4 regions of the Streptomyces sp. ICN903 genome follow, and region 4 is predicted to be linked to each of the others. Evidence: riboswitches for the same ligand, from Rfam matches in the RefSeq annotation. Region 4 holds a riboswitch; each other region holds the start of a gene.

Region 1 (6,936 bases), on a different contig from region 4:
TGGATCTTCTTGCCGTTGACCAGGTCCTTGATCTTGGAGATGACCTTCTCGGGGCCGACGTTGAAGGGCAGTTCGGTGACGACCAGGCCCTTGCGGCGCGCGGTGACGTTCTCCACCGAGACCGTGGCGCGGATCTTGAAGGTGCCGCGCCCCTTGGCGTAGGCGTCCCTGATGCCCTCCAGCCCGACGATCCGGCCGCCGGTGGGCAGGTCCGGGCCCGGCACGAAACGCATCAGCGTCTCCAGGTCCGCGCCGGGGTGCTTGATCAGGTGCCGGGCGGCGGCGATCACCTCGCCCAGGTTGTGCGGGGGCATGTTGGTGGCCATGCCGACCGCGATGCCGGAGGCACCGTTGACCAGCAGGTTCGGATAGGCCGAGGGCAGTACGGACGGCTCGGACTCGCTGCCGTCGTAGTTGGGCGCGAAGTCGACGGTGTCCTCGTCGATCGACTCGACCATCAGCCCGGCCGCCGGGGCGGAGCGGCACTCGGTGTACCGCATGGCGGCGGGCGGGTCGTCGTTGCCCAGCGAGCCGAAGTTGCCGTGCCCGTCCACCAGCGGCAGCCGCATGGAGAAGGGCTGGGCCAGGCGTACCAGCGCGTCGTAGATGGCGCTGTCGCCGTGCGGGTGGAGCTTGCCCATCACCTCGCCGACGACGCGGGCGCACTTGACGTAGCCGCGCTCGGGCCGCAGCCCCATCTCGTGCATCTGGTAGAGGATCCGCCGGTGGACCGGCTTGAGCCCGTCGCGTGCGTCGGGCAGGGCGCGCGAGTAGATGACCGAGTAGGCGTACTCCAGGAAGGAGCCCTGCATCTCGTCGACGACGTCGATGTCGAGGACGCGCTCCTCGAACTCTCCCCCGGGTGGCGGGGTCTTCGTGCTGCGGCGGGCCATCGCGGCTGCGACTCCTTCTTGCGTACTGCGGACTGTGTGTCCCCGTGCCGGGGCATGGGACGGACGGGCACCATTGTGGACCTCGGCACCGACACTCCGGCCCCCGCCCCGAACCGTACGGGAACTTCGCGCTTTGTCCGGCCGCTTGCATACAGTGACCACACACGCGTTGTGAGAACGCGGTCCGCGATCGCGATCGAAGGGACTCCCTGCCCATGGCTCACACGGCCTCCCCTCCGCCCACCGCCGGCGGCCTGACGGCGACCGAGCACCGGCTGGCCAACGGCCTGCGCGTGGTGCTCTCCGAGGACCACCAGACGCCGGTCGCCGCGGTCTGCCTCTGGTACGACGTCGGATCACGCCACGAGGTGGCCGGGCGCACGGGTCTGGCCCACCTCTTCGAGCACCTGATGTTCCAGGGATCGGCCCAGGTGAAGGGGAACGGTCACTTCGAGCTGGTGCAGGGGGCGGGCGGCTCGCTCAACGGCACCACCAGCTTCGAGCGCACCAACTACTTCGAGACGATGCCCGCCCACCAGCTGGAGCTGGCGCTGTGGCTGGAGGCCGACCGCATGGGGTCGCTGCTGGCCGCCCTGGACGAGGAGTCCATGGAGAACCAGCGCGACGTGGTGAAGAACGAGCGCCGTCAGCGGTACGACAACGTGCCCTACGGCACGGCGTTCGAGAGGCTGACGGCGATGGTCTACCCCGAGGGCCACCCGTACCACCACACCCCGATCGGCTCCATGGCCGACCTGGACGCCGCCTCCCTGGAGGACGCGCGGGACTTCTTCCGCACCTACTACGCGCCGAACAACGCCGTGCTGGCGGTCGTCGGCGACATCGACCCGGAGCGCACGCTCGCCTGGGCCGAGAAGTACTTCGGCTCCATCCCCTCCCACGAGGGCAAGCGGCCGCCGCGGGACGGCTCCCTGCCGGACGTCATCGGCGAGGAGGTCAAGCAGGTCCTCCACGAGGAGGTGCCCTCCCGGGCGATGATGGCCGCCTACCGGCTGCCGCACGACGGCACCCGTGAGGCGGACGCCGCCGACCTGGCGCTGACGGTGCTCGGCGGCGGCGAGTCCTCCCGTCTGCAGACCCGTCTGGTCCGCCGCGACCGCACCGCCGTCACCGCCGGTTTCGGCATGCTGCGGTTGGCGGGGGCGCCCTCGATGGGGTGGCTGGACGTGAAGGCCTCCGGCGACGCCGAGATCGCCGACATCGAGCGGGCGGTCGACGAGGAGCTGGCCCGCTTCGCGCAGGAGGGGCCGACCCCGGCCGAGATGGAGCGCGCCCAGGCCCTGCTGGAGCGCGAGTGGCTGGACCGGCTGGCCACAGTCGGCGGCCGCGCCGACGAGCTGTGCCGCTACGCGGTGCTGTTCGGCGACCCCCAGCTCGCCCTGACCGCGGTGGAGCGCGTGCTCCAGGTCACCGCCGACGAGGTGCGCGAGGTGGCCGCGGCCCGGCTGCGCTCCGACAACCGCGCGGTGCTGGTCTACGAGCCCACCCGGACGACCGCCCCCGACACCGCGGCCGACGTCTCCGAGGGCGCCACCGTCTCCGAGACCGGCACCGCCGCCGACACCCACGACCAGGAGGCCGCTCAGTGAGCGACGCCACGGCCCAGAACGGAATGTCGATGGAGTTCCACCCCCAGCCCCGCGGCGGCGAGCCCAGGCCGTGGGCGTTCCCCGCCCCCGAGCGCGGTGAGCTGCCCAACGGGCTGACCGTGCTGCGCTGCCACCGCCCCGGCCAGAAGGTCGTGGCCGTCGAGGTCAACCTCGTCGCGCCGCTGGAGGCCGAGCCCCGCGACCGGGAGGGTGTGGCCGGGATCATGGCCCGGGCGCTGAGCGAGGGCACCGACCGGCACAGCGCCGAGGAGTTCGCCGCCGAGCTGGAGCGGTGCGGCGCCACCCTGGACGCGCACGCCGACCACCCCGGCGTACGGGTCTCCCTGGAGGTCCCGGCCTCCCGGCTGACCAGGGCGCTGGGCCTGCTCGCCGACGCGCTGCGCGCCCCCGCCTTCCCCGAGGGCGAGGTCGAGCGGCTGGTGCGCAACCGCCTGGACGAGATCCCGCACGAGCTGGCCAATCCCGCCCGCCGGGCGGCCATCGCGCTGTCGAAGGAGCTGTTCCCGGCCGACTCCCGGCTCTCGCGCCCCCGCCAGGGAGCCGAGGAGACCATCAGGAACATCGACGCCGAGGCGGTGCGCGCCTTCTACACGGAGCATGTGCGGCCCTCGACGGCCACGGCCGTGGTGGTGGGCGACTTCACCGGGGTGGACCTGGACAAGGCGCTGGCCGAGACCCTGGGCGACTGGAAGGGCGCGGCCGCCGGGCCCCGCCCGGTCCCGCCGATCACGGCGGACGACACCGGCCGGGTGATCGTCGTGGACCGGCCCGGAGCGGTGCAGACCCAGCTGCTCATCGGCAGGATCGGCCCCGACCGGCACGACCGGGTCTGGCCCGCCCAGGTGCTGGGCACGTACTGCCTGGGCGGCACGCTCACCTCCCGCCTGGACCGGGTGCTGCGCGAGGAGAAGGGCTACACCTACGGCGTACGGGCCTTCGCCCAGGTGCTGCGTTCCTCGCCCGAGGGCACCGGCGCCTCGATGCTGGCGATCAACGGCTCGGTGGCCACCGATGTGACGGGTCCCGCTCTGGAGGACCTGTGGGGCGTGCTGCGCACCCTGGCGCAGGAGGGTCTCACCGACGCCGAGCGCGACACGGCCGTGCAGAACCTGGTGGGGGTGGCCCCGCTGCGTTACGAGACGGCGGCGGCCGTCGCCGGCACCCTCGCCGACCAGGTGGAACAGCACCTCCCCGACGACTACCAGGCGAAGCTGTACGCCCGCCTCGCCGAGACCGGCACGGTGGAGGCGACGGCGGCGGCCGTGGCCGCCTTCCCCGCGGACCGTCTGGTGACGGTGCTGGTGGGAGACGCGTCACAGATCGCCGACACGGTGCGCGACCTGGGCATCGGAGAGGTGACGGTCGTCACGGACCAGTGATCCCCGGCCGCCTCGCGGCGGCCGCGCAGCGTAAGGCCCTTGGTGGGATGCCACACCAAGGGCCTTACATATGTCCGGTTTTGGGCCGTTCCAGTGGGTGGCTCATGTGGCATGGCCTACAAAAGCCGCTTTTTGCTTGCTCGCTCAAATTTGTCCGTTTAGCGTCGATCTCGCTGGCCGTCAGAAGTGACCGCGACCGCGGCCGACGGCAGTGATCGCCGAGTCCCCCGAGCGGGGGAGCCGGGGACCCACCCTCCCGCCCTTCACACGCGGGAGCGGTCCTCTTCCGAGGCACCTGGGGTGAATCGGGCCGTGCGCCCGTAGGAGACCTTCCTGCTCCGAACCCGACAGCTAACCCGGTAGGCGAGAAGGAAGGAAAGGAGCACGCCACCCATGGCGTTCACCCGTGCCACCGCGCAGCTCGCCGAGAAGCTGACCGGAAAGCTCACCGGGCTCACCGAGAGCCTCACCGAGAAGCACCACCTCTCCAGCCGCTCCGTGCGCACCCGCGTGGGCCTGGCCGGAGCCGCCGCCCTGACCGTCACCGGCGTGGTCGGCGCGGCCGCCACTCCCGCGATCGCCGCTCCGGACGGGGGCTCGGGGACCTACGCGCTGGGCTTCGTCCAGGCCATGGCCGTCGGTGACACGATCGCCGACGACGTCAGGGCCCAGGCCCAGGCCCAGCAGCGCGTCGCCGACGCCGCCGAGGAGAAGGCCGAGAAGGCCGAGGAGGCCGAGGAGGCCGAGAAGGCCGCCGCCGAGCGCGAGGCCGCCGAGAAGCGTGAGGCCGCCGAGAAGCGCGAGGCCGAGAAGGCCGCCGCCGAGAAGCGCGAGGCCGCCGAGGCCAAGCGCGCGAACGAGCGCGCCGACCGCTCCGCCGAGCGCCGTTCGGCCACCGGCTACGTCGACCCGGTCGCGGGCGTGGACACCACCACCACCTACAAGCAGGCCGGCGCCTCATGGTCCTCCGGCAAGCACAGCGGCATCGACTTCCCCGCCAACACCGGCACCCCGGTGCGGTCCGTCGGCCCGGGCACCGTGGTGACGGTCGGCTGGGGCGGCGCGTACGGCAACCAGGTCGTCATCCGCCACGACGACGGCAAGTACACCCAGTACGCCCACCTGTCCGCCACCAAGGTCTCGGCGGGCCAGAAGGTCGACGGCGGCCAGCACATCGGCGCGGTCGGCTCCACGGGCAACAGCACCGGCCCGCACCTGCACTTCGAGGCCCGCAACGGCGCCTACTACGGCTCGGACTTCAACCCGATCACCTACCTGGCGGGCAAGGGCGTCGACGTCTGACGGACCCCGCCCGCAGGGCACCGGGCAGCCGCGCCCGTCACGCACCGGCATCCGCCGCGCGACCGAGAGGTCGCGCGGCGGATGTTTTCACGCCTGTTTTCCGGCTGGCATCGGAAAACGCGTTCCGGTGGAATACAGTTCGACTCTGCGGTACTTCGGGGAACATGGAGACGGCGGCGGAGGTCGGCCCATGCGCATTTCCGCGCACATGGTGTGCAGCGCGGTCCGTGACGACATCGTCTCCGGTTTTTTCCCGCCCGGATCCCGGCTCACCGAGGAACTCCTCGCCAGACGCTACGGCGTCTCGCGCGTCCCGGTGCGCGAGGCGTTGCGGACCCTGGAGTCGGAGGGTTTCGTCGTCTCCCGCCGCCACGCGGGCGCCTGCGTCGCCCGGCCCACCGAGCAAGAGGCCGCCGACCTGCTCGACATCCGCGCCCTGCTGGAGCCGCTGGGCACCGCGCGGGCCGCCCGGCGCCGCACCGAGGCGCAGCTGAGGGTCCTGCGCGGACTGGTCCGCCTGGGGCTGCAGCGGGCGGAGAGCGGCCGGTTGTCCGACCTGAGGGCGTTGGAGGACTGGTACCACGAGACGATGGCCCGCGCGTCGGGCAGCCCCAGCCTGGCCTCGCTGCTCACCCAGCTGCGCCGCAAGATCACCTGGGTGTACGCCGCGGAACCGCCGCTGCGCGCGGTCGCCGTGTGGCGTGAGCACGGAGCCATCGTGGACGCCGTCGCACGCGGCGACGCGGAACGGGCGCGCGTCCTGGCCAGCGAGCACGTGGAACGCTCCGTCGCGGTGCGTCGCGAGCAGCGCCCGGTGGCCGCGCGACGGCCGCCGGAAAAGCCCGGTGAGGAGAGCGAAACACGCCGTAAACACACCGTGTGACAATTCGTAACAGGAATTGTGTACACAGGACGGGAATACGCGGGGAATGCGCGCCGGGAAAGTTCCGGGTGCGGAAAAGGCTGCGGGGCCGCTCGCCCCGCAGCCTTTGCCGGTGATTTTCCGCAGGTGGTGTCCGTCGCGTTTCGTTCCGGGCCCGTGTCCAGCGCCGTACGCGGGCCCGGAACGCGCGGCTCAGACGGCTCCGGGCAGCTCGTCCAGCCCCTCGGAGACCAGCTTCGCCAGCCGGTCCAGGGCGGTGTCGGCGTCCTCGGCCGCGGAGGCCAGCACGATCTCCTGGCCGCCCTCCACCCCCAGGCCCAGCACCGAGAGCATCGAGGCGGCGTTGACCGGTTCGCCGTCCGGCCTGGCCACGGTGACGGGGACGCCGGAGGCGGTCGCGGCGCGGACGAAGACCGCGGCGGGGCGGGCGTGAAGGCCCTCGGGCCAGCCGACGGTGACACGGCGCTCTGCCATGGTGTTGCCCTTCGAATCGAAACGGATCGGAGCGGATCGAACCGGAACAGGCCGGGCAGGGCCGGACCGGACAGGGGCCGACCGGTGTGCGGGGCCGACCGGGAACGGGCCGCGTGCCCAGGGTCCAGCCCAGCTTCGCACAGGCGGGTCCCCCGGAACGGGAGCCGACACCTCCGCGATCCGGGCCGCGGTGACTAGGCTGACCCCCATGCGGACGCCGAGCGAGCCTGCCTACCCCGCCCACTGGGAAGCCGACGTGGTACTGCGCGACGGAGGCACGGCCCGGGTCCGCCCCATCACGCCCGACGACGCCGAGCGCCTGGTCAGCTTCTACGAGCAGGTCTCCGACCAGTCGAAGTACTACCGTTTCTTCG
Region 2 (6,936 bases), on a different contig from region 4:
CCTGGAGCAGGTGGACGGTCGTCATGATGATGTCGTCGAAGTCCAGGGCGTTGGCCTCGCGCAGCCGCGCCTGGTACATCGTGTACGCCTCGGCCAGCGTCTTCTCGAAGCCGTCGGATGCCCTGGCCGCGAAGTCCTCCTCGTCGACCAGCTCGTTCTTCAGGTTCGACACCTGGGCGCTGAACGACTTGGGCGGGAAGCGCTTGGGGTCCAGCTCCAGGTCCCGGCAGACCAGCGCCATCAGACGGCGGGAGTCGGCGGCGTCGTAGATCGAGAAGCTGGAGGTGAAGCCGAGCCTCTTGCTCTCGCGCCGCAGGATGCGCACGCACGCGCTGTGGAAGGTGGAGACCCACATCGACTGCGCGCGCGGGCCGACCAGCTCCGCAACGCGCTCCTTCATCTCGCCCGCGGCCTTGTTGGTGAAGGTGATCGCGAGGATCTCCCCGGGGTGGACGCCGCGCGCGCCCAGCAGGTGCGCGATGCGGTGGGTGAGCACCCGCGTCTTGCCGGACCCGGCGCCCGCGACGATCAGCAGCGGCGAGCCGGTGTGCACCACGGCCGCGCGCTGCTGGTCGTTGAGCCCCTCCAGCAGGGCGGCCGGGTCGACGACGGGACGGGCCGCGCCGTTGCCGTAGTGGGCGTCGCGCACCCCGCCCGCGCCGAAGGCGCCCGCGAAGAGGTCGTCGGGGACACCGTCCTCCGGCGGCGCGGACGCATCCTCCGGTGGAGGAGGCGGCTCCTCGTCCCCGGAGGGCTCGAGGTCGGCCAGGAAGCTGTCGTCGAAGAGGCTGCTCATCGCCGTCGAGTCTAGGACGCCGTGCCGCCGGGCGGGGCGGCGCTCCTAAGATGGCGGGCATGACCGACGTCCCCGCGCCCCGCCCACGTCCCGGCTCGGAACTGCGCGCCGGGCACACCGACCGCGAGGCGGTGGCCGAACGGCTGCGCGAGGCCGCCGGCGACGGCCGCATCGACCTGGAGGAGCTGGACGAGCGGCTGGAGAAGGCGTTCGCCGCCAAGACCTACGGCGATCTGGAGGCACTGGTCGCGGACCTGCCCGGCCAGGACCCCGCGGGTCTGGCCCCGAGCGACCGGGAGCCGCTGGCGCTCAGGACGGTCGCCGGGGACGTCCGGCAGGACGGCCACTGGGTGGTGCCGGAGCGGATCACCGCCAAGACCACGCTGGGGCGGATCGTGCTCGACTTCACGCGGGCGGAGTGCCGCCACCGCGAGGTCTTCGTGGAACTGGACGCGGGGATGGGCGAGATCAAGGTCGTCGTGCCGCGCGGCTGGACGGTGCGGGCCGAGGGGGTCACCTCCGGAATGGGCTCCGTACGCAACCGGGCCACCGAACCGCCCGTGCCCGGCATGCCGGTGCTGCGGATCAGCGGCGGCTCCAAGGTGGGGACGATCGTCGTGCGCCACCCGTACCGCTGGCCCGGGCGCCGCTCCCGCGACTGAGCGCCGCCGTCTCCGCCGCGGCCGGTTCTCCCGAAACGGACGATAACCGACCGATAACGAATCGGTTTCGGGATATACCGAACACCAGTCTTCACAGGAGCCCCACCGGTGCTCTACGGTCCAGCGTCAGGCGGCCCGGACCCCTCGCCGGCGACAGCGCCGGCACGGGCGGCCTCCGCCGAGCCCGGCCGTGCGGCCGGGGCCGGGGACCCAATCCCCACGGGGTGAATCGGGCCCGCGGGCCCGTAGGGCGGACTTCCGACGCCCGAACCCGTCAGCTAACCCGGTAGGCGGTGTTCCACGGAAGGAGCGCTCGCCTTGGCGTCGCACCGCAGACCGCGTACCCCCCTGCTGTCCCCCTCCTCCCGGCGCGGAGCGGTCGGGCTCACCACCGCGGCCATCGCCTCCGCGACCCTCCTGTCCCAGGGCCCGGCCCATGCCTCGCCCGAGGACGACAGGCCCTCGATCGAGGAGGTCCGCGAGCGGGTGGACGCGCTGTACCGGGAGGCGGGCAGCGCGACGCAGAAGTACAACGCGGCCAAGGAGAGGACGGACGAGCAGCGCGAGAAGGTCGACCGGCTCCTCGACGAGGCGGCCGAGCGCACGGACAGGCTCAACGACGCCCGCCGGAAGCTGGGCGGCTACGCCACCGCGCAGTACCGCACCGGAGGGGTCTCCGGCACCGCGGTGCTGCTCCTGTCCGACAATCCCCAGGACTTCTTCGGCCATAAGCACCTGATGGACCGGATCACCGACCGCCAGCGCCAGGCCGTCGACGACTACCGGGACCAGCAGCGCGCCGCCCAGAAGAAGCGCTCGGAGGCCTCGGCGAGCCTGGCCGAGCTCACCGACGCGCAGGAGGAGCTGGCGGACAGCAGGAAGACTGTCCAGGGCAAGCTGGCGCAGGCCCGCAAGCTGCTGTCCGAGCTGACCGCCGAGGAGAAGGCTCGCCTGGCCGCTGCCGAGCGCAAGCGGCAGGAGGAGGCCCGCCGCAAGGCGGCCGCCGCCGCTGCCGAACGCGAGCGCCGGGAGGAGGCCCGCCGCGAAGCCGCCGCCGAGAGCGGGGAGCAGGCCGAGGCTCCGGCGGACAGCGGCACGGGCACGGGCACCGGCGGCACGGACACCGGCACCGGCACCGCGGACGGCTCCTACGCCGCGAAGGCCGACAAGGTGCTCGCCTTCGCCGAGGCCCAGCTCGGCAAGCCGTACGTCTGGGGCGCCACCGGCCCCAACTCCTACGACTGCTCGGGTCTGACGCGGGCCGCCTGGCTCAGCGCCGGCGTCTCACTGCCGCGCACCACCTACGACCAGGTGGAGGCGGGCACCCGGATCGCCAGGGCCGAAATGCGGCCGGGCGACCTGGTCTTCTTCTACGACGACATCAGCCACGTCGGCATCTACGCGGGCGGCGGCCAGATGATCCACGCGCCGAAGCCGGGCGCCGAGGTGCGCTACGAGTCCGTCGACCACATGCCCTTCCACAGCGCGGTCCGTCCGGCCTGAGACGAACGGCCCGGGACGAACGGAGGGCGGCGGTGCCTCGCACCGCCGCCCTCCGCGGGTGTGACCGGCTACACCCACATGACGGCGATGAAGATGTTGGCGACGGTGAGCAGGCCGATGGTGCCGAACAGCGGCGCGGGCAGCCGCTCCTCGTCCCGCTTGACGTAGACCAGGCCGAGGATCGCCACCAGCAGGGCGAGTTTCACGCCGATCTTGATGTGGTTGACGGTCTGGCCGTCGGCCTCGTTCAGGCCGACCAGGGCGATGCCCGTGACCAGCATGGTGAGGGCTCCGTGCAGCATCGCCGGGACGATGCGGGCCTCGCCGGCCCCCATGGCCTTCATCTGGGTCATGAAGCCGCCGAGCAGGGCGCCGATGCCGACGATGTGCAGGCCGACGAAGAAGTGGGTGAGTGCCTCCATGGCAGGCGAGCGTATCCGGGGGCCCTCCGCCGCCCTCGGCCAGGGCGCTCATCGGCTCCCACCTCCGCGCCGGTCGCGCACCCCGGGCCGGCCGAGGAGGACTGAACGGCCTCCGTCACCCCCGGGAGGCACACCGTCCGCCGGGGCGGCTCACTCGTCCGGGTGGTGAACGCGCGGCGCTCCCGGCAGCGCCTCCCCACCCCGCCACCACCGCGAACCGGCCTCCGCACCCGGGAGGACAGGGCCGGGGCGGGCCGGGAACGGGCCGGGAGCGAGCCGTGGAACAGCCGGGAACGACCGGGAACACCGCCCCGGCCCCCTTCCCGTAGGGCACAATTCCCTCCCGTTGCCGGAGAGTCGGCGGCTCGGGGAGAGCCGGGGAGAGGTGGGTCGACAGTGGCCGTGGACACGGCGCGGGGCGGCGGTACGGCGAGCGCGCCCCCGAAGGGGACGGCGAGGCCGTCCGGCACGGCGGACGGCACTCCGCCGGCCGGGGACGGCGGCTGCGCCTGTACGGACTGCCCGCACGGGGTGCGGGAGGGCCGCCGCCGCGCACTGGCCGAGTTCCGGCGGCGGCGCGACGAACTCGCGGCCGGTGCCGGAGTGCCCGCGGCCCTCGCCCACTCGCCCGGCGCCTCCCGCCAGTGGGTCTCCGACGAACTGACCCAGGCGGCCCGCACCGTCGCCGAACACACCCGCGCGGAGGCCGCTTTCCGGCTGGGCGGGCTGTGGCGGCGCACCGCCGCCGCCGTCTGGGGCGCGGTCGCGCTGCTGCTGGCCGGCCAGGCCGTCACCGCGGTGCTCGGCGCGGGCTGGACGACCGGGCGTACCGCCGGGCTGGCCGCCGCGCTGGTCTGCGCGGCCGCGCTGACCGCCGCCGCACTGCTGCACCGGGCGCGCGGCGGGGTGCTGGCGCCGGTGACCGGCGAGGACGGGCGGCTGTCCACCTCGCGCACGGTCGCCGCCGTCTGGGTGCTGCTGGCCTCCTACTCCGTGCTGGTCGTCGCCGTCGGACTGGCCCTCGCGCCCGGCGCGGACGCGCCCACCCGGCTGCTCGCCGGCCTGGACCTGGGGCGCGGCGCCGGGCTGCTGACCGTCCTCGCCCTGTGCTGCGCGGTCGCCGTCACCGTGCACCGGATCGTCGCGCTGCGGGTGCGGGCGCAGCGCCTGCAGAAGGTGCGCGCCGACCGGCCGCGCGCCGCCGACCTGCTCACCGACGACGGCGGGCGCGGCTCCTTCGCGGACGTGCAGTACGTGGCGGTGTGCTCGGTGGCGGCGGTCCTCGCGGCGGTACGGCTGGCCCGCCGGCCCGGCGAACTGCCGGACCTGCCCTGGGGGCTGGCGCTGCTGGTGGCGATCTCGGCGCTGACGTACCTGGCCGGGAAGTACTCCGAGGGCGGTCGGCCCGTCATCCTGTCCGTCGTCCGCTCCCGCGAGGTGGGCGACCTGGACTCGCCGATCCGCACCGGCGACGACATCGAGATCCGCGGCTCGGGCTTCGTGCCGCCCGGCGCGGAGGCGCCGGACCGGCTGGCCCGGACGACGGTGCGCATCGGCGCCGTCCACGTCCACGTCCCCCTGGTCCCGGTGGCCGGGGGCTTCGCCAACCCGGCCGACACCGTGCTGACCGTCCCGGTGCCGGTGGACGTCGAGCCCGGCCGGGTGGAGGTGCAGGTGATCACCGCGGCGGGCGTGGAGACCAACCGCTACTCCATCGACGTCCTGGACTGACAGGCCGCCGGAGAGCCGGACCGCCGGAGAGCCCCGCCCGTGCCCGCGCCCGCCGGGAGAGGGGACACCGGCGGGCGCGGGCGGCTGGAGGGGGTCGCTCAGCGGCTGCTCAGCGGTTGTCCGACATCGGCTCAGCGGCGGCTCACCGGTAGGTGATGTCGGAGGCGGAGTAGAGGCAGTGCTTCCCGTCCGGGCCGCTGCCGATCTTGGACGGCTCCTTGCCGCTGCTGTTGCCCTGGTAGCGCTCGCAGGGCGTGATCTTCTTCTTGGAATCGCCGGTGATCGTGATGTTCCGCAGGGTGGCGGTGTCCCCGTAGTTGCTGTTGATGCCGACCAGGGACTTGCCGGGCGCGGTGACCGTCACACCGTCGACGACGACGTGCCGGGTGTACTGCTTCTTGCAGTTGCCGCAGGCGCGCACCAGCTTGCCGAAGTCGGCCACGTCGAAGTTCTTCACCGTCAGCGTGCCCGCGCCGTTGAACTGGAAGACCTTGTCCGAGGCCTTGCGGGCGCCGCCGCCGGTGACGGTGTACTTCGCCGAGGACGAGGTGCCCTTGAAGCTGGCGGCGTCCTCGCCGACGTCCTCCCACCACACGTTCTGCAGGGTGCAGCTGCCCGTGCAGTGCACGCCGTCGGCGGCGGGGGCGCCGAGGATCACGTTCTTCAGGACGGCCCCGTCCTTCAGCTTGAAGATCGGGTCCTGGCCCTCGTCCTGGCCGTCACCGCCCAGTTCGCCGCTGCCGTAGTAGCGCTTCATGCCGCCGTCGAGGGTTCCCGACACCTCGATGGTGGAGGAGACGGCCTTCGTGCCCTTGGCGGTCGGCCAGGTGGCGGCGGCGCCCGCCGACGACGTGAGCACGGCGCCGGTGGCGACCGCCGCTCCCGCCGCCACGGCGGCGGTCAGGGCCGCGACGGTGCGGCGGCGGGTGAACCGCCTGCGGTGGCCGCCGCGCTGATGGCTTCTCAGGTTCATAGGAGGGTTCCCGACTCTCGTGGGGGGTGTTCGCAGCCTCATGTCGCCGCAGGGGCCCGGAAGGTTGCCGCCGGCGCGGAATTTTCCCCGCGCCGGCGGGAGACGGGGCCGGAGACTTAAGAAACAAGGTTTCGCAAGCGGTTACTATGCTCAGCGCCCCATGCCGGGCATGAGCACACCAAACGGAGGCTCGCCATGGTCCTGGACGACGCGTCGGCCGAGTTCCATGACTTCTTCGAGCGCCACCACGCCGAACTCGCCCGCCTCGCACACATGCTGACGGGCGAGCCGGACGCGGCCGAGGACCTGGCGGCCGACGCGCTGGTCGAACTCTGGCACCGCTGGGACCGCGTACGCCGCGCCGACCACCCGGTCGCCTACGCCCGCGGCGTCGTCGCCAACAAGGCCCGCTCCCGCATCCGCGGCGCGGTGCGCGAGCGGCGCCGCATGATGCTGTTCCGCCTCCACCGCCCCGAGCGGGTGGACGATCCGGACGTGGCGGCCGTCGTGGACGTGCGGACGGCCCTGGCGAGGCTGTCCTTCGGCAAGCGCGCCTGCGTGGTGCTCCGCTACGCCCTCGACCTCTCCGAGAAGGAGACCGCGCTCACCCTCGGAGTGTCGGTGGGTACCGTCAAGAGCCAGACGTCCAAGGGCATGGCGGAGCTGCGCCGGCTGCTGGGCACACGGACCGCCGGCGAACTGGTGGGAAGAGAGCACTGAATCGATGGATCCCCTGCACGAGCTGCTGCGGGAAGAGGCCGGCTCCTACCGGCCGGACCGGGCGCGCATGTACGCACGGGTGAGCCGGGCCGTCTCCGCCGGGCCGGACGGCGGCCTCGGCCGCTCCCG
Region 3 (6,936 bases), on a different contig from region 4:
CGGCATGGAGGCGTCGACGATGACGTCGCTGGGGACGTGCAGGTTGGTGATGCCGCGGTCGGAGTCGACCATGGCCAGCTCGGGGCCTTCGGCCAGCTCGGCCTCGAAGGACTCCTTGATCTTCGCGCCCTCGGGCAGCGACTCCAGGCCCTTGAGGATGCCGCCGAGGCCGTCGTTCGGGGTGAGGCCGGCGGCGGCGAGGGTCTGGCCGTACTCGGCGAAGGTCTTCGGGAAGAAGGCGCGCACCACGTGGCCGAAGATGATCGGGTCGGAGACCTTCATCATGGTGGCCTTCAGGTGGACCGAGAACAGCACGCCCTCGGCCTTGGCGCGGGCGACCTGCTCCTTCAGGAACTCGCGCAGCGCGGCCACCCGCATGACGGCCGCGTCCACGACCTCACCGGCGAGCACGGGCACGGACTCGCGCAGCACGGTGGTGGAGCCGTCGTCGCCCACCAGCTCGATGCGGAGGGCGTCGTCCTTGGCGAGAACCGCGGACTTCTCGGTGGAGCGGAAGTCGTCCACGCCCATGGTCGCCACGTTGGTCTTGGACTCGGGGGTCCAGGCGCCCATGCGGTGCGGGTGGGTCTTGGCGTAGTTCTTCACCGAGGCGGGGGCGCGGCGGTCGGAGTTGCCCTCACGCAGCACCGGGTTGACGGCGCTGCCCTTGACCTTGTCGTAGCGGGCGCGGATCTCCCGCTCCTCGTCGGTCTTGGGGTCGTCGGGGTAGTCCGGGAGCGCGTAGCCCTTCTCCTGGAGTTCGGCGATCGCGGCCTTGAGCTGCGGGATGGAGGCCGAGATGTTCGGCAGCTTGATGATGTTGGCCCGGGGGGTCTTGGCCAGCTCGCCGAGCTCGGCGAGCGCGTCACCGATGCGCTGCTCCTCCTTGAGGTACTCGGGGAAGACCGCGATGATCCGCCCCGCCAGGGAGATGTCACGGCTCTCCACGGCGACGCCCGCCTTGGCGGCGTAGGCCCTGACCACCGGCAGGAAAGAGTACGTCGCCAGGGCCGGGGCCTCGTCGGTCTGTGTGTAGATGATGGTCGAGTCAGTCACCGGGTGCTCCGCTCCACGTCTGCAACATTGCTCGACATCAAGATATCCCGTGGAGGGCCTCCCCCCGAAAGTGCCCTGCCCCTTGTGGCGGCGCTTTCGCGCCGCCACAAGGGGCAGCAGGGCGAGGGGCGGGGCCTCGGGGTCCGCGGGACCGGTCGTCGCAGTCCCGGTCGTCGCAGTCCCGGTCGCCGCAGTCCCGGTCGCCGCAGTCCCGGTCGCCGCGGTCCCGGTCGGCTCAGTAGGGCCCGTTGACGTTGTCGATCGAGCCGTAGCGGTCGGCCGCGTAGTTGCAGGCGGCGACGATGTTGGCGACCGGGTCGTACTGGCTGTTCGCCGTGCCCGGGACGTGGTAGGCGTCGAAGGTGGGCTTGATGACCTGGAGCAGGCCGATCGAGGGGGTGCCGCGCTGGGCGTTGATGTCCCAGTTGTTGACCGCGTTCGGGTTGCCGCCGGACTCGCGGATGATGTTGCGGTGGATGCCCTCGTAGGTGCCGGGGATGCCGTTGGCCCGCATGATGTCCAGGGCCTCGCGGATCCAGCCGTCGAGGTTGTCCGCGTAGGTCTTCGGTGAGGCCTGGGGGGCGGTCTTCTCAGCGGCCGGGCGGGCCTGGGTACGGTCGGCGCGCTCCGGGGCGCGCTCCTGCTCTCCGCCGGAGGACCGGGCGGCCAGGCTCAGCTCCTGGCCGGGGAAGATCAGGTGCGGGTTGTCGCCGACGGTCTCGCGGTTGGCGTCGTAGACCGCCTGCCAGCCGCCCTCCACACCGTGGGCGGTGGCGATCCGGTGGAGGGTGTCGCCGGGTGCGACTGTGTGGGAGCCGGCGGCGGGCTTGCGCTCGGCCCCGGCCTTCGCCCCGGACTCCGTCCCCGTCTTCACCCCGGACTCGCCGCCCGTCTGGGTGGCGGGGGCGCTGCCGGGGGCGCCGGAGCCCCGGGTGAGCCCGGCCGCCGGTCCGCAGGTGGGCCAGGCTCCCGGCCCCTGGAGTTCGAGCAGCTTCTCACCGGCGGCGATCTGCTCCTGCTTGGTGGCCAGGTCGGCGCGCGGCGCGTACTCGGTGCCGCCGGCCGCCTCCCAACTGGACTGCGAGAACTGCAGTCCGCCGTAGTAGCCGTTGCCGGTGTTGATGGACCAGTTGCCGCTGCTCTCGCACTCGGCGACCTTCTCCCACACCTCGGCGGAAGCCGCGTTCGCACTGCCGGCCGCGACCATCGGCGCCGCGATTCCCGCGCCACCGGCCGCGGCGACCAGGGAGATCCGGGAGAACTGACGGGAAATCAAAGACTTGCTCGGACGACGGTGGCGGCCACGAGACATGGGTGTGAGTCCTCTCCCACGCCTACGAGGTTAGCTGTCGGATTCGGGCTGGAGTTGCCCGGCCTTCCCGGGTGCCCGAGGGCACTTCGGGAAGGGCTTCACCCCAAGCCGGATCGCGGAAAAATCGCGGTCGCGGCACTTAACTCGGTTTCCCCGCTCCTGCCATGGTCGGCTGCGCTCCCTCCACCGGCCGGGCGGCAGGACTCGGCGTCCCGGCGGTGGAACCCCCGCGATGCGGCGGAGGCCAGGACACATAAACACAACCAATTCACGGAGACAAGGCGCCGGAAGAACAAGGCCCTTCGCGCTGTCACCGAGTCGTGAATCATGAACACGGTCCGCACAGGATCCCGACCGGCTCACGACCTCCCGGGACGATCGAGTACGAGTCAATTCTCCGGGTGACACGGAGAATCCGGGAGACAGGAGAATTGGATCTTCCCGCGAAGGGCGAGCGAGACGATCGAAACTGTGACTCCGAACACATCACCGGAAAGGCAGTTCCTTACATCGCCTTTTTCCGCACCAAACAGCTTTAAGCTCCAGGAGCACACAAGGAGGCCGATTCACCGGATTCCCGCCCCCGCTCACCGCGCGACCGGGCCACCCCCGATGTCTTCGGGGCCGCTCCCGGCCGGACGCGGTCGCCGCAGACATGGCGTACTCGTCCCGTGCCAACCGCGCCTCCCCGCGCAGACTCCGCAGCAAGGCCGTCGTCCCGGAGAAGAAGGATCAGGCCGCCGACCGCAAGAAGAGTGGCAGCCGGGGCGAGCGCCCCGTCACCCAAGACGCCGGTCTTTACCGTGATCGAAACACCGTCGAGCGGGCGATCGACCAACCGAAGGACTGGCGCGGCATCGCCACACGCTTCGACAAGACACCTGAGAGCCACCTCGCCGGCCCCGAACTGCGGGCCTCGGTGATCTGGCTCGGAGATCTCCTGCAAGCAGCCGATTGATCACAACATCACACAGCTCCTAGCTGAGCTTGCCCTGGTCGAGACGAAGACTCAGCTGTGTCCCCAACTCCCGAAAACCCAGGGCGGCTGCGACCCTGCGGGATTCCACCGGTCGAGCCCGCCACTGAGGCATCAGGCCCGCAGCGAGCGCATGCGCCACCGCTGCGGAAGCCACCCGCCGGGCCAGTCCGCGGCCCCGGTGAAGCGGGGCCGTCAGCACGCTGATGTGCGCGGTCGAAGCCGGCCACGTCCGATACCCGGCCGCGGCTGTCACCTCGGCTCCCTCACGGACGATGAACGCGGGAGAGGTGATCTCCTCCATCCCGCTCTCACCCGCTTCCTCCCGCCCCACCGATCTCACCAACCCGTGGAGTTCCCGATGTCCAGGGGTCGTGTCCTCGACGGCCGCACCGGCCACCGCAGGACGGAAGTCGTCCGAGGACACGTATCCCAAGGTGGCAGGGCCGAGTACTTCGGCAACGGGCAGTATCGCCCGGAGCACATCGGCCTCGGTGAGTGAGTCCGTCGGCACCTCGGCCACCGCGCACCTCAACGCTCTCGCGGCGGCCCCCGTCGGTGCGGTGACGATCGCCGCGTCACCCAGCACGACGATGCCTGCCCAAGATGGCGGACAGAGCCCCGACTCGGGCGAGGCAACCACCGTCACACCGCCGGACGGCTCGAACGAGACGGGCGCAGCGGCCAGCACCTCCCACAGGCCACGGGCACGGACCAGCAACGGATCACCGCTCATACCCTGATCGTGCCACCCCGAGATCGCCGCGCGCCGGGGAAATCGACCAGTCGGCACGACCGGCGCCGTGACTCGCCGGCGAGTCCCCCGCTGAACCATGGAGGGCGTCACCGTCCGGAGCGAGATCCGCGGAAAGACTCGACAAGCAGGACTTGATGGGGAACCGCCGTGCCAGGCGTGGTCGACGGCCCGCGCACCACACCCACTGCGACTCGCGGGCCGCCGGGGTGCGGGTGTCCGTTCTGCGCTTCATGCCGGAGTTGTACGCGGCGTAGTCAGCATCAAGTCAGCACGGGAGGAGTGGGGACGGGTGATGACGTGAGCTTTCGGTCAGCACCGAGTCAGCACGGGAGTCGGCGCCGCGCTCCCGAACCACACCCGAGCAGGGCAACTCGGACACTGCCCCGCCCGGCCTCGCCGGGCCCCTCACGGGGCCGCGGTGCGCGCCCCCGCCCCCGGCGTGGCGGGCGCGCGCACCGCGGCGCGCGGAACTGTGGTGTCCCACCACATACGCCCGCGAGCTGCGCTTTCCTACGGTGTGGCGGCACACGAACGTCCCCGTCGAGTGTCAGGAAGTGGTGCCGATGCCGTCACCCGCAAGCGCCCCGCCCGCTCCCTCCAACCTCAAACGCGTGGTCACCGCCTCCCTGATCGGCACCACCGTCGAGTGGTACGACTTCTTCCTCTACGGCTCCGCGGCCGCGCTCGTCTTCGACAAGCTGTTCTTCCCCGAGTCCGACCCGCTGGTCGGTACGCTGCTGGCCTTCGTGACGTACGCGGTCGGCTTCGTCGCCCGTCCCGTCGGCGCGCTGGTCTTCGGGCACTACGGCGACCGGCTGGGCCGCAAGAAGCTGCTGGTGGTCAGTCTGCTGATGATGGGCGGCGCGACCTTCGCGATCGGGCTGCTGCCCACCCACGCCCAGCTCGGTTCCGCGGCGGCCGTCCTGCTGACCGTGCTGCGGCTGGTGCAGGGGTTCGCGCTCGGCGGTGAGTGGGGCGGCGCGGTGCTGCTGGTGTCGGAGCACGGCGACGCGCGCCGGCGCGGCTTCTGGGCGTCCTGGCCGCAGACCGGCGCCCCGGCGGGCCAGTTGCTGGCCACCGCCGTACTGGCGGTGCTGACGGCGGTGCTGTCGGAGGAGGCGTTCGTCTCCTGGGGCTGGCGCGTGCCGTTCCTGCTGTCCGGGGTGCTGGTGCTGGTGGGCCTGTGGATCCGGCTGTCGGTCGACGAGTCGCCGGTCTTCAGGGCCGCGCTGGCGAAGGCCGAGGCACGCAGGGCCGCCGAGAGCGCCGAGAACTCCGGGGACGCGGCGGCGAAGGCGGAGACCATGCCGCTGCTGGCCGTGTTGCGCCACCACTGGCGCGACGTGCTGATCGCGATGGGCGCGCGGATGGCGGAGAACATCAGCTACTACGTCATCACCGCCTTCGTCCTGGTCTACGGCACCAAGCACCTGGACATGGGGAAGCAGACGGTGCTCAACGCGGTGCTGATCGCCTCCGCCGTCCACTTCGCGGCGATCCCGGTGTGGGGTGCGCTGTCGGACCGGTGGGGCCGCAGGCCGGTCTACCTGCTGGGCGCGGCCGGAGTCGCTCTGTGGGCGTTCCCGTTCTTCTGGCTGGTCGACACCGAGTCCTTCGGCGCGGTGCTGCTGGCGGTGACGGTCGGGCTGGTTCTCCACGGCGCGATGTACGCCCCGCAGGCGGCCTTCTTCTCCGAGCTGTTCGCCACCCGGGTGCGCTACTCCGGGGCCTCGATCGGCGCGCAGTTCTCGTCGGTCGCCGCCGGCGCCCCGGCCCCGCTGATCGCCACCGCCCTGCTGGCGGACTTCGGGGGTTCGACGCCGGTGGCGCTGTACGTGATCGCCGCCGCGCTGCTCACCCTGCTCGCGGTCGGGGTGGCCAAGGAGACCCGGATGCGGGATCTGGAGCGGATCGGCGAGCCCGGGGATCAGTGGAGGACGGAGAGCTCGGGAAGGGTGCCGTCCCCGCGCGGCGTCTCCTCCCTGGACGGCCGCTGAACGCCGTAGCCCGCTGAACGCCGTCGCCCACCGCCCGCCGACCGCCCGTTTCTCCGGGCGGTCAGCGGGCGACGGCGGCGGACATCCGGTACAGCCGCAGCGCGAGCTGCACCTCCAGGGCCTTCTCCGGGCACTGCCAGTCGCTCCCCAGCAGGCGTGCGACCCGCTCCAGCCGCTGGGCCACGGTGTTGACGTGGACGTGGAGCACGTCCTTGGTGCGGGCCGGGCTGGAGCCGGAGGCGAAGTACGCCTCCAGGGTGCCCACCAGGTCCGTTCCGCGGCGTTCGTCGTACTCCAGGAGCGGGCCGAGGGTGCGGCTGACGAAGCCGTCGACGTCCCGTCCGTCGGCCAGCAGCAGTCCGAGGAAGCCGAGGTCCCCGGCTCCCGCGCCCTCGCCGAAGCGGCCCAGCAGCCGGAGGGTGTCCAGGCAGCGGCGGGCCTCGTCGCAGGCGGCGGCCACCGCCGCCGGGTCGGCGGCGGGCGCGGGAACCGGCGGGGAGGCGCCGACGGTGACGGGGGCGTGGACGGCCGCGCCGAGCTGGGCGGCGACCTGCCGGGCCGTGCCGCCGGGGTCTCCCGGGCCCCCGCCCCCTCCGGGGCACTCCCGGTCGGCCAGCGGCAGCAGCAGGACGGTGCCGCCCTCGCGGGCGGCGGCCAGTCCGTGCCGGGTGGCGGCCAGATGGGAGGCGGCCGACCACAGCCGCTGCCGGTCGGTTGTCTCGCGCTGTCCCGTGCCGCCGCCGGTGTCCAGCCGGGCGGCGAGGACGACGTGGGGGACGTCGAGGTCGGCGCCGAGCCGGGCGGCGCGCTCGCGCAGCAGACGGGGGTCGCGGTCGGC
Region 4 (6,936 bases):
TGATGCCGCTGCGCCTGTTCCGGCTGCCGTCGGTGTCGGCGGCCAACGCCGCGATGTTCGTCTGCGGCGCGGCGCTGGTCTCCTCCTGGTACTTCATGTCGCTGTACATGCAGAACGTGCTGCTCTACACGCCCCTCCAGGCGGGGCTGGGGTTCCTGCCGCACTCGCTCAGCGTCGTCGCCGGATCCAAGCTCGCGCCCCGGCTGATGCACTGGGCCGGGGCCCGGAACACCGCGTTGACGGGCGTGGCTCTGGCGGCGTGCGGCTTCCTGTGGTTCAGCTCCGTCATGGCCGCCGACGGCGGCTACGCGGCCACGGTGATGGGGCCCGGGATAACGACGATGCTCGGCACCGGGCTGCTGGCCACCCCGCTGGCCTCCCTGGCCACCTCCGGCGCCCCGCACCGGGACGCGGGCGTGGTCTCGGCGATGGTGAACACCTCCCGCACCATGGGCGGCTCCCTGGGCCTGGCGGTGCTCTCCACCGTCGCCGCCTCCCGGATCGCCGGCGAGACCCCGGAGGCCCTCGCCCCCGGCTACGCCCTGGCCTACCGCACCGGTGCGGTGGTCCTGGGGTGCTGTCTGCTGCTGGTCGCGCTGACGCTGCCGGGGGAGGGCCGCCGGACCCGGTGAGGCGGCGGGGGCGCGGAGCCACCGGGTTCGCCGGCGGGCGGGCGCGGACCGCGCACGCCGTGCGCCCTCACCAGTACCGGTCGCGCAGGTCGTCCACGCACTCCTGGCTCTCGGCGGAGGTGTCGGCGTTCCGCATGCAGTCGCGGAAGTCGCCGACCTCGTCGGAGTTGAGGAAGGCCACCGCGGCGGCGATGACGGCGGTGGAGAGGGCCAGCCCGATGAAGCCCGTGATCGCGCCGGTGAGGGCCATCCATCCGTTGGTCGCCTCGCCCCGCTTGACGCGGCGGTAACCGACGACGCCGAACACGACCGCCAGCACACCCAGGACCACACCGAGCAGGGCGGTCCAGAACATCACCAGGGCGATCAGGCCGAGCACGAGGGCGGCGACGCCCATCCCGTCGCGGGGCCGTGCCGGGGGCTCCGGGGGCGGCGGTTCGGGCGGCGGCTCCCCGTAGTGGCCCCAGTCCTGCGGAGGAGGGTAGGAGTGCGAGGGCACTGTGTCCCCCTTTCGGAGGTTTCGCCGTATCCGTCCTTCCGCCGTACCCGTCCGCCGGGCCGCCATGCCGCCGCGGGTCCGGCCCGGAGTGCGGGCCGCCCGGACCCCCTCGGCCGGGCGTGCGCGGGCCGCGTTAGCGTCGAAGGCGTGGACCACGAGAACGCCGGCGCCGACCGCACCCCGCCCCCGCCCGAGCTGTTCTCGCACGAGTTCGCCACCGACCCCTACCCCGCGTACGCGTGGCTGCGCGAGCACGCGCCCGTGCACCGCACCGTGCTGCCCAGCGGGGTGGAGGCGTGGCTGGTGACGCGGTACGCGGACGCGCGCGAGACGCTGGCCGACCCGCGGCTGAGCAAGAACCCCGCCCACCACAGCGAGGCCGCGCACGGCAAGGGGAAGGTGGGGATCCCGGGCGAGCGCAGCGCCAATCTGATGACGCACCTGCTCAACATCGACCCGCCCGACCACACCCGGCTGCGGCGGCTGGTGTCCAAGGCGTTCACCCCGCGCCGGGTGGCGGCCTTCGAGCCGCGGGTGCGGGAGCTGGCCGACCGGCTCGTCGACGGCTTCGCGGAGCGCGGGAGCGCCGACCTCATCCACGAGTTCGCGTTCCCACTGCCGATCTACGCCATCTGCGACATGCTCGGCGTCCCGGCCGAGGACCAGGACGACTTCCGCGACTGGGCCGGAATGATGATCCGGCACGGCGGCGGCCCGCGCGGCGGGGTGGGCCGGGCGGTGAAGCGGATGCGCGCCTACCTGGCCGACCTGATCCACCGCAAGCGCGGCGACCTGGGCGACGACCTGATCTCCGGTCTGATCCGGGCGAGCGACCACGGCGAGCACCTGACGGAGAACGAGGCTGCCGCGATGGCCTTCATCCTGCTGTTCGCAGGCTTCGAGACCACCGTCAACCTCATCGGCAACGGCACCTACGCGCTGCTGCGCCACCCGGAGCAGCGCCGGCGGCTCCAGGACGCGCTGGCGGCGGGCGACACCGGGCTGCTGCGGACGGCGGTGGAGGAACTGCTGCGCTACGACGGGCCGGTGGAGCTGGCCACCTGGCGGTTCGCCACCGAGCCGCTGGAGATCGGCGGGCAGCGGATCGGCGCGGGCGACCCGGTGCTGGTGGTGCTGGCCGCCGCCGACCGCGATCCGGCGCGGTTCGCCGACCCGGACACCCTGGACCTCACACGCGGTGACAATCCCCACCTCGGGTACGGCCACGGCATCCACTACTGCCTGGGAGCGCCGCTGGCGCGGCTGGAGGGGCGGATCGCGCTCACGGCCCTGCTGGGACGCCTCCCCGACCTGCGGCTCGCGGCGGAACCCGCCGACCTGCGCCGGCGGGGCGGCCTCATCATGCGCGGACTGCGCGAACTGCCGGTGGAGTTCGAGCCGGTGCGCGGGTGACGCACAGTCATGCATGTGATCCGTGCGTGATCTGCGAGACATTGACTTGTGATGATCGGCCCGGTGGCGCTACGTTCAGCCGTCAACCGCGCAACCCTGTCATCTGTCCACGCACGAGAGGCTCCACACATGCTTTCCGGGAACGGTAGACACCGCCGCCCCCGCCAGGCTCCCGCCATCTTCGTCACGGCCGGAGTGACCGGCGCGGGATTCGCCATCCCCCTGCTCGGGGCGGGAGGCGCGCAGGCGGCGGACCTCGACACCTGGGACCGGGTCGCGCAGTGCGAGAGCGGCGGCCTGTGGAGCGCCGACACCGGCAACGGCTACTACGGCGGCCTCCAGCTCACCCAGGAGGTCTGGGAGCGGTACGGCGGTACGTCGTACGCCGAGCGCCCCGATCTCGCCAGCCGCAGCCAGCAGATCGCGGTGGCCGAGAAGATCCTCGCCGACCGGGGGCCGGAGGCCTGGCCCTCCTGCGGCGTCAACGCCGGGCTGCGCCACGACACCACCGGCGAGGCCCCGGCCATCGACCCGGACAACCTCCTGCCGGAGGACGACGCGCGCGACGGCGGGAGCGGCAAGGGCGGGGGCCTCCTGGACGGCATCCTGCCGGGCGGCGACGAGACGCGGGAGGAGTCCCCGGCCGACGGCGAGGGCGGATCCGGGTCCGGTGGCGGCGCGGAGGACGGCGCCGCCGAGGAAGGCGACCGGGACGAGCGGAAGGCTTCGGAGGGCGACGGCGCCGGGGACGGTGAGGCCGAGGACGGCCGCGCGAAGGACACCGGCGCCGGGGAAGAAGCCCGCGCCGGGGCGGGTGAGGGCACCGGAAAGCACCGCGGCGAGCGCGACCCGCGCGAACTGGAGCTGGAGCGGGGCGCGGAGAGCCGGGCGCCGGAGGGCCGGGAGGCCGCCGGCGACGAGCGGTCCGGGGAGGCCGCCGACCGCTCCGCCCGTGCCGAGCGCCCCGCGCTGGCGGGCACCGTGAGCGGTCTGGGAGCCCGCGCGGCCGACGAGAGCTATCTGGTGCGCCCCGGCGACTCGCTTGTGACGATCGCACAGGAACAGAACGTCCCGGGCGGCTGGAGCGGGCTGTACGAGAGCAACGAGGACGTCGTGGGCGAGGATCCGGACCTGATCCTGCCGGGACAGGAGCTCACTCTCGGATGAGTGCGGACGGCCCTGCGGGATGACCCTCCCGGGCGACTGCGGCGTGTCGTTCCTGTCCGGCCTAACGCTCCTCACCTGACCTGCGGGTTCCGGCCGTGCGGGCGTCAGAAAGGGTGAATTGCCGCTTTCTGACATGCTTTGAGACATATGCCCCGGTGTGCTTACCGTCGTCTCGCTCGCACCGCGAGTGCCACCGACCGCAGCGCCGAATCCTGCCGGCGGCCGGTGGGCAGTCGTCGCGTCAGCGCCGAGGGCAGGAGCGGGGGAACCAGGTAGGCGCCGCCCCGGACCGCAGGGTCCGGAGCGGCTTGGGGTGAAGTCGCCGGGGCTCCGCGCCCCGGACGGCCGGGCTTGCTCACTGCCCGAACCCGACAGCTCACCTCGCAGGCGTCGGTGAGATAAGGGACGTCCATGCTGTTCACCGGCAAGGGGCATGACAGTCGCACCGCCAGGGCCGTCCGCGCGGCCGCGCTGACGGGCGCCGCGGGTGCCGCCATCGCCGTTCCGGTGGCGGGCGCGCCGGGCGCCTCGGCCGCGTCCGTCGACACCTGGGAGCGGGTGGCCCAGTGCGAGTCCGGCGGCGACTGGTCCATCAACACCGGCAACGGTTACTACGGCGGTCTGCAGTTCTCCCAGTCCAGCTGGGAGGCCGCCGGCGGCACCCGGTACGCGCCGCGCGCCGATCTGGCCACCAGGGAGCAGCAGATCGCCGTGGCCGAGCGGCTGCTCGCCATGCAGGGTCCGCGCGCCTGGGCCTGCGCCGAGAAGGGCGGCCTCACCGCCGGCGGCCCCGCGGCCGAGGTGGACCCGGACGGCGGCCGCTCCGGCGCCGGGCAGGGGCGCTCCGGGGCGCAGCCCCAGTCCCAGTCCCAGTCGCAGTCCCAGAAGCAGTCGCAGTCGCAGTCCCAGGAGCAGTCCCGGTCGCAGGGCGCCTCCGAGCGGGCCGACGGCCGCCAGGGCGGCGCCGAGTCCGGCTACACGGTCAAGTCCGGCGACACATTGCGCGCCATCGCGGCCGCCCACGGCACCACCTGGCAGCAGATCCACCAGGACAACGCCGACGTCATCGGCGACGACCCCAACCTGATCTTCCCCGGCCAGCAGCTCCGGGTCTGATCCCCTGCTGTGCCCGCCGCGGCGCCACTTCCGTCACCAGGCGGCGCCATCCCGGTGCGGTGTGTCACCTCCCTCGGCGGAGGGCGCGCCGCACCGGGTTTATTCAATTTGGAAACAAAATGCTCCCGCCCCCTCTGAGCTGCGATTTCACCCTCCGTTCCGCCGTATGGCACGGGCTGTCGGCGAGGTGGCGTGCGCGGGCCGGATAGGCTCAGGGCACTGAGACCCGACACACATGCCCGACACACACGAAGGAGACCCTCGTGCCGTCCATCGACGTCGTAGTGGCCCGCGAGATCCTCGACTCGCGAGGCAACCCCACGGTCGAGGTCGAGGTCGGCCTCGACGACGGCAGCACCGGCCGTGCGGCCGTTCCGTCCGGCGCCTCCACCGGCGCCTTCGAGGCCCTGGAACTGCGTGACGGGGACAAGGGCCGCTACGGCGGCAAGGGCGTCGAGAAGGCCGTCCTCGCCGTCATCGAGCAGATCGGCCCGGAGCTGGTCGGCTACGACGCCACCGAGCAGCGCCTGATCGACCAGGCGATGTTCGACCTGGACGCCACCCCGGACAAGTCCTCCCTCGGCGCCAACGCCATCCTCGGCGTCTCGCTGGCCGTCGCCCACGCCGCCTCCGAGGCGTCCGACCTGCCGCTGTTCCGCTACCTCGGCGGACCGAACGCGCACCTGCTGCCGGTGCCGATGATGAACATCCTCAACGGCGGCTCGCACGCCGACTCCAACGTGGACATCCAGGAGTTCATGATCGCGCCGATCGGCGCCGAGTCCTTCTCCGAGGCCCTGCGCTGGGGCACCGAGGTCTACCACACCCTCAAGAAGGTGCTGAAGGAGCGCGGTCTGTCCACCGGCCTGGGCGACGAGGGCGGCTTCGCCCCCAACCTCGGCTCCAACCGCGAGGCGCTCGACCTCATCCTGGAGGCCATCAAGCAGGCCGGCTACACCCCCGGCCAGGACGTCGCCCTCGCCCTGGACGTCGCCGCCTCCGAGTTCCACAAGGACGGGAAGTACGTCTTCGAGGGCCAGGAGCGCACCGCCGCCCAGATGACCGACTACTACGCCGAGCTGGTCGAGGCGTACCCGCTGGTCTCCATCGAGGACCCGCTGTTCGAGGACGACTGGGACGGCTGGAAGACCATCACCGAGCGCCTGGGCGACAAGGTCCAGCTCGTCGGTGACGACCTGTTCGTCACCAACCCCGAGCGCCTGGCCCGCGGCATCGAGGAGGGCGCCGCCAACGCCCTGCTGGTCAAGGTCAACCAGATCGGCTCCCTGACCGAGACGCTGGACGCCGTGGAGCTGGCCCAGCGCAACGGCTTCAAGTGCATGATGTCCCACCGCTCCGGCGAGACCGAGGACGTCACCATCGCCGACCTGGCCGTCGCCACCAACTGCGGCCAGATCAAGACCGGCGCCCCGGCCCGCTCCGAGCGCGTCGCCAAGTACAACCAGCTGCTGCGCATCGAGGAGATCCTCGACGACGCCGCGGTGTACGCCGGGCGCTCGGCGTTCCCGCGGTTCCGTTCCGCGGACCGGTGAGCGCAGCCGCTCCGCGGGCCGGTGAGCACAGCCGTCCCGCGGACCGGTAGGCCGCCCGCTCCGCGGAGCAGCGGGCACGGCCGCCCGGGCGGCCCCGCCGTCATCGCGTCCCCGCCGCCGTCCCGTACGGTGGCGGGGACGCGGCGGCATGGGCGGGCGACCACAACCGCGACGGCGGCGCGACGGCACGGCGACGACAGGGCAGCAGGGGAGGCGGGGTGGCCGCGGAACGGGACAGGTTCTCCACCGCGACCAGGCTCAGGGCACTGGGCGCACAGGCGGCCGAGCGCGTCTACCGCGCCCAGAACCGCCGGATGCGCGCCCCCCGGCGCAGCCGACTGACCGGCCGCGCCGCACTGCTCGTCATGGTCCTGTGCTCGCTCGTCGTCGCCCTGGCCTACCCCATGCGGCAGTACGTCTCGCAGCGCGCGGAGATCGAGGAGCAACGGCGCCTGGTCGAGGAACTGCGCGGCCGGGTCGAGGAGAAACGCGACCTGAAGGCCCGATGGAAGGACCCGGCCTACGTCGAGCGGATGATCCGCGAGCACCTGCTCTA

What was found. A riboswitch is a leader RNA that binds a small molecule or an ion and turns the genes downstream of it on or off. The one in region 4 is predicted to bind cyclic di-AMP.
Positions count from the first base shown of each region.
Region 1: linked by a shared signal. The riboswitch ahead of L7D48_RS18295 (M23 family metallopeptidase) and the one ahead of L7D48_RS22500 (transglycosylase family protein) in region 4 are both predicted to bind cyclic di-AMP.
Region 2: linked by a shared signal. The riboswitch ahead of L7D48_RS19125 (NlpC/P60 family protein) and the one ahead of L7D48_RS22500 (transglycosylase family protein) in region 4 are both predicted to bind cyclic di-AMP.
Region 3: linked by a shared signal. The riboswitch ahead of L7D48_RS29535 (transglycosylase family protein) and the one ahead of L7D48_RS22500 (transglycosylase family protein) in region 4 are both predicted to bind cyclic di-AMP.

Region 1 is NZ_JAKMAY010000178.1:1,213-8,148, reverse strand. It holds gene L7D48_RS18310 (DNA topoisomerase (ATP-hydrolyzing) subunit A) at 1-893, opposite strand, end outside; gene L7D48_RS18305 (pitrilysin family protein) at 1,109-2,503, shown strand; gene L7D48_RS18300 (pitrilysin family protein) at 2,527-3,903, shown strand; cyclic di-AMP (ydaO/yuaA leader) riboswitch at 4,110-4,283, shown strand; gene L7D48_RS18295 (M23 family metallopeptidase) at 4,297-5,205, shown strand; gene L7D48_RS18290 (GntR family transcriptional regulator) at 5,396-6,088, shown strand; gene L7D48_RS18285 (HPr family phosphocarrier protein) at 6,281-6,562, opposite strand; partial or broken gene L7D48_RS18280 (GNAT family N-acetyltransferase) at 6,771-6,936, shown strand, end outside.
Region 2 is NZ_JAKMAY010000193.1:3,747-10,682, forward strand. It holds gene pcrA (DNA helicase PcrA) at 1-796, opposite strand, end outside; gene L7D48_RS19120 (DUF1707 domain-containing protein) at 856-1,458, shown strand; cyclic di-AMP (ydaO/yuaA leader) riboswitch at 1,625-1,766, shown strand; gene L7D48_RS19125 (NlpC/P60 family protein) at 1,777-2,961, shown strand; gene L7D48_RS19130 (hypothetical protein) at 3,030-3,383, opposite strand; gene L7D48_RS19135 (hypothetical protein) at 3,780-5,114, shown strand; gene L7D48_RS19140 (pectate lyase) at 5,257-6,087, opposite strand; gene L7D48_RS19145 (SigE family RNA polymerase sigma factor) at 6,283-6,807, shown strand; gene L7D48_RS19150 (hypothetical protein) at 6,812-6,936, shown strand, end outside.
Region 3 is NZ_JAKMAY010000048.1:16,876-23,811, forward strand. It holds gene L7D48_RS07630 (NADP-dependent isocitrate dehydrogenase) at 1-1,056, opposite strand, end outside; gene L7D48_RS29535 (transglycosylase family protein) at 1,292-2,332, opposite strand; cyclic di-AMP (ydaO/yuaA leader) riboswitch at 2,375-2,551, opposite strand; partial or broken gene L7D48_RS07645 (IS5/IS1182 family transposase) at 2,988-3,326, shown strand; gene L7D48_RS07650 (GNAT family N-acetyltransferase) at 3,346-4,080, opposite strand; gene L7D48_RS07655 (MFS transporter) at 4,665-6,098, shown strand; gene L7D48_RS07660 (GAF domain-containing protein) at 6,160-6,936, opposite strand, start outside.
Region 4 is NZ_JAKMAY010000263.1:210-7,145, reverse strand. It holds gene L7D48_RS22520 (MFS transporter) at 1-632, shown strand, start outside; gene L7D48_RS22515 (DUF4190 domain-containing protein) at 700-1,131, opposite strand; gene L7D48_RS22510 (cytochrome P450) at 1,279-2,544, shown strand; gene L7D48_RS29210 (transglycosylase family protein) at 2,740-3,711, shown strand; cyclic di-AMP (ydaO/yuaA leader) riboswitch at 3,947-4,116, shown strand; gene L7D48_RS22500 (transglycosylase family protein) at 4,123-4,827, shown strand; gene eno (phosphopyruvate hydratase) at 5,091-6,380, shown strand; gene L7D48_RS22490 (septum formation initiator family protein) at 6,599-6,936, shown strand, end outside.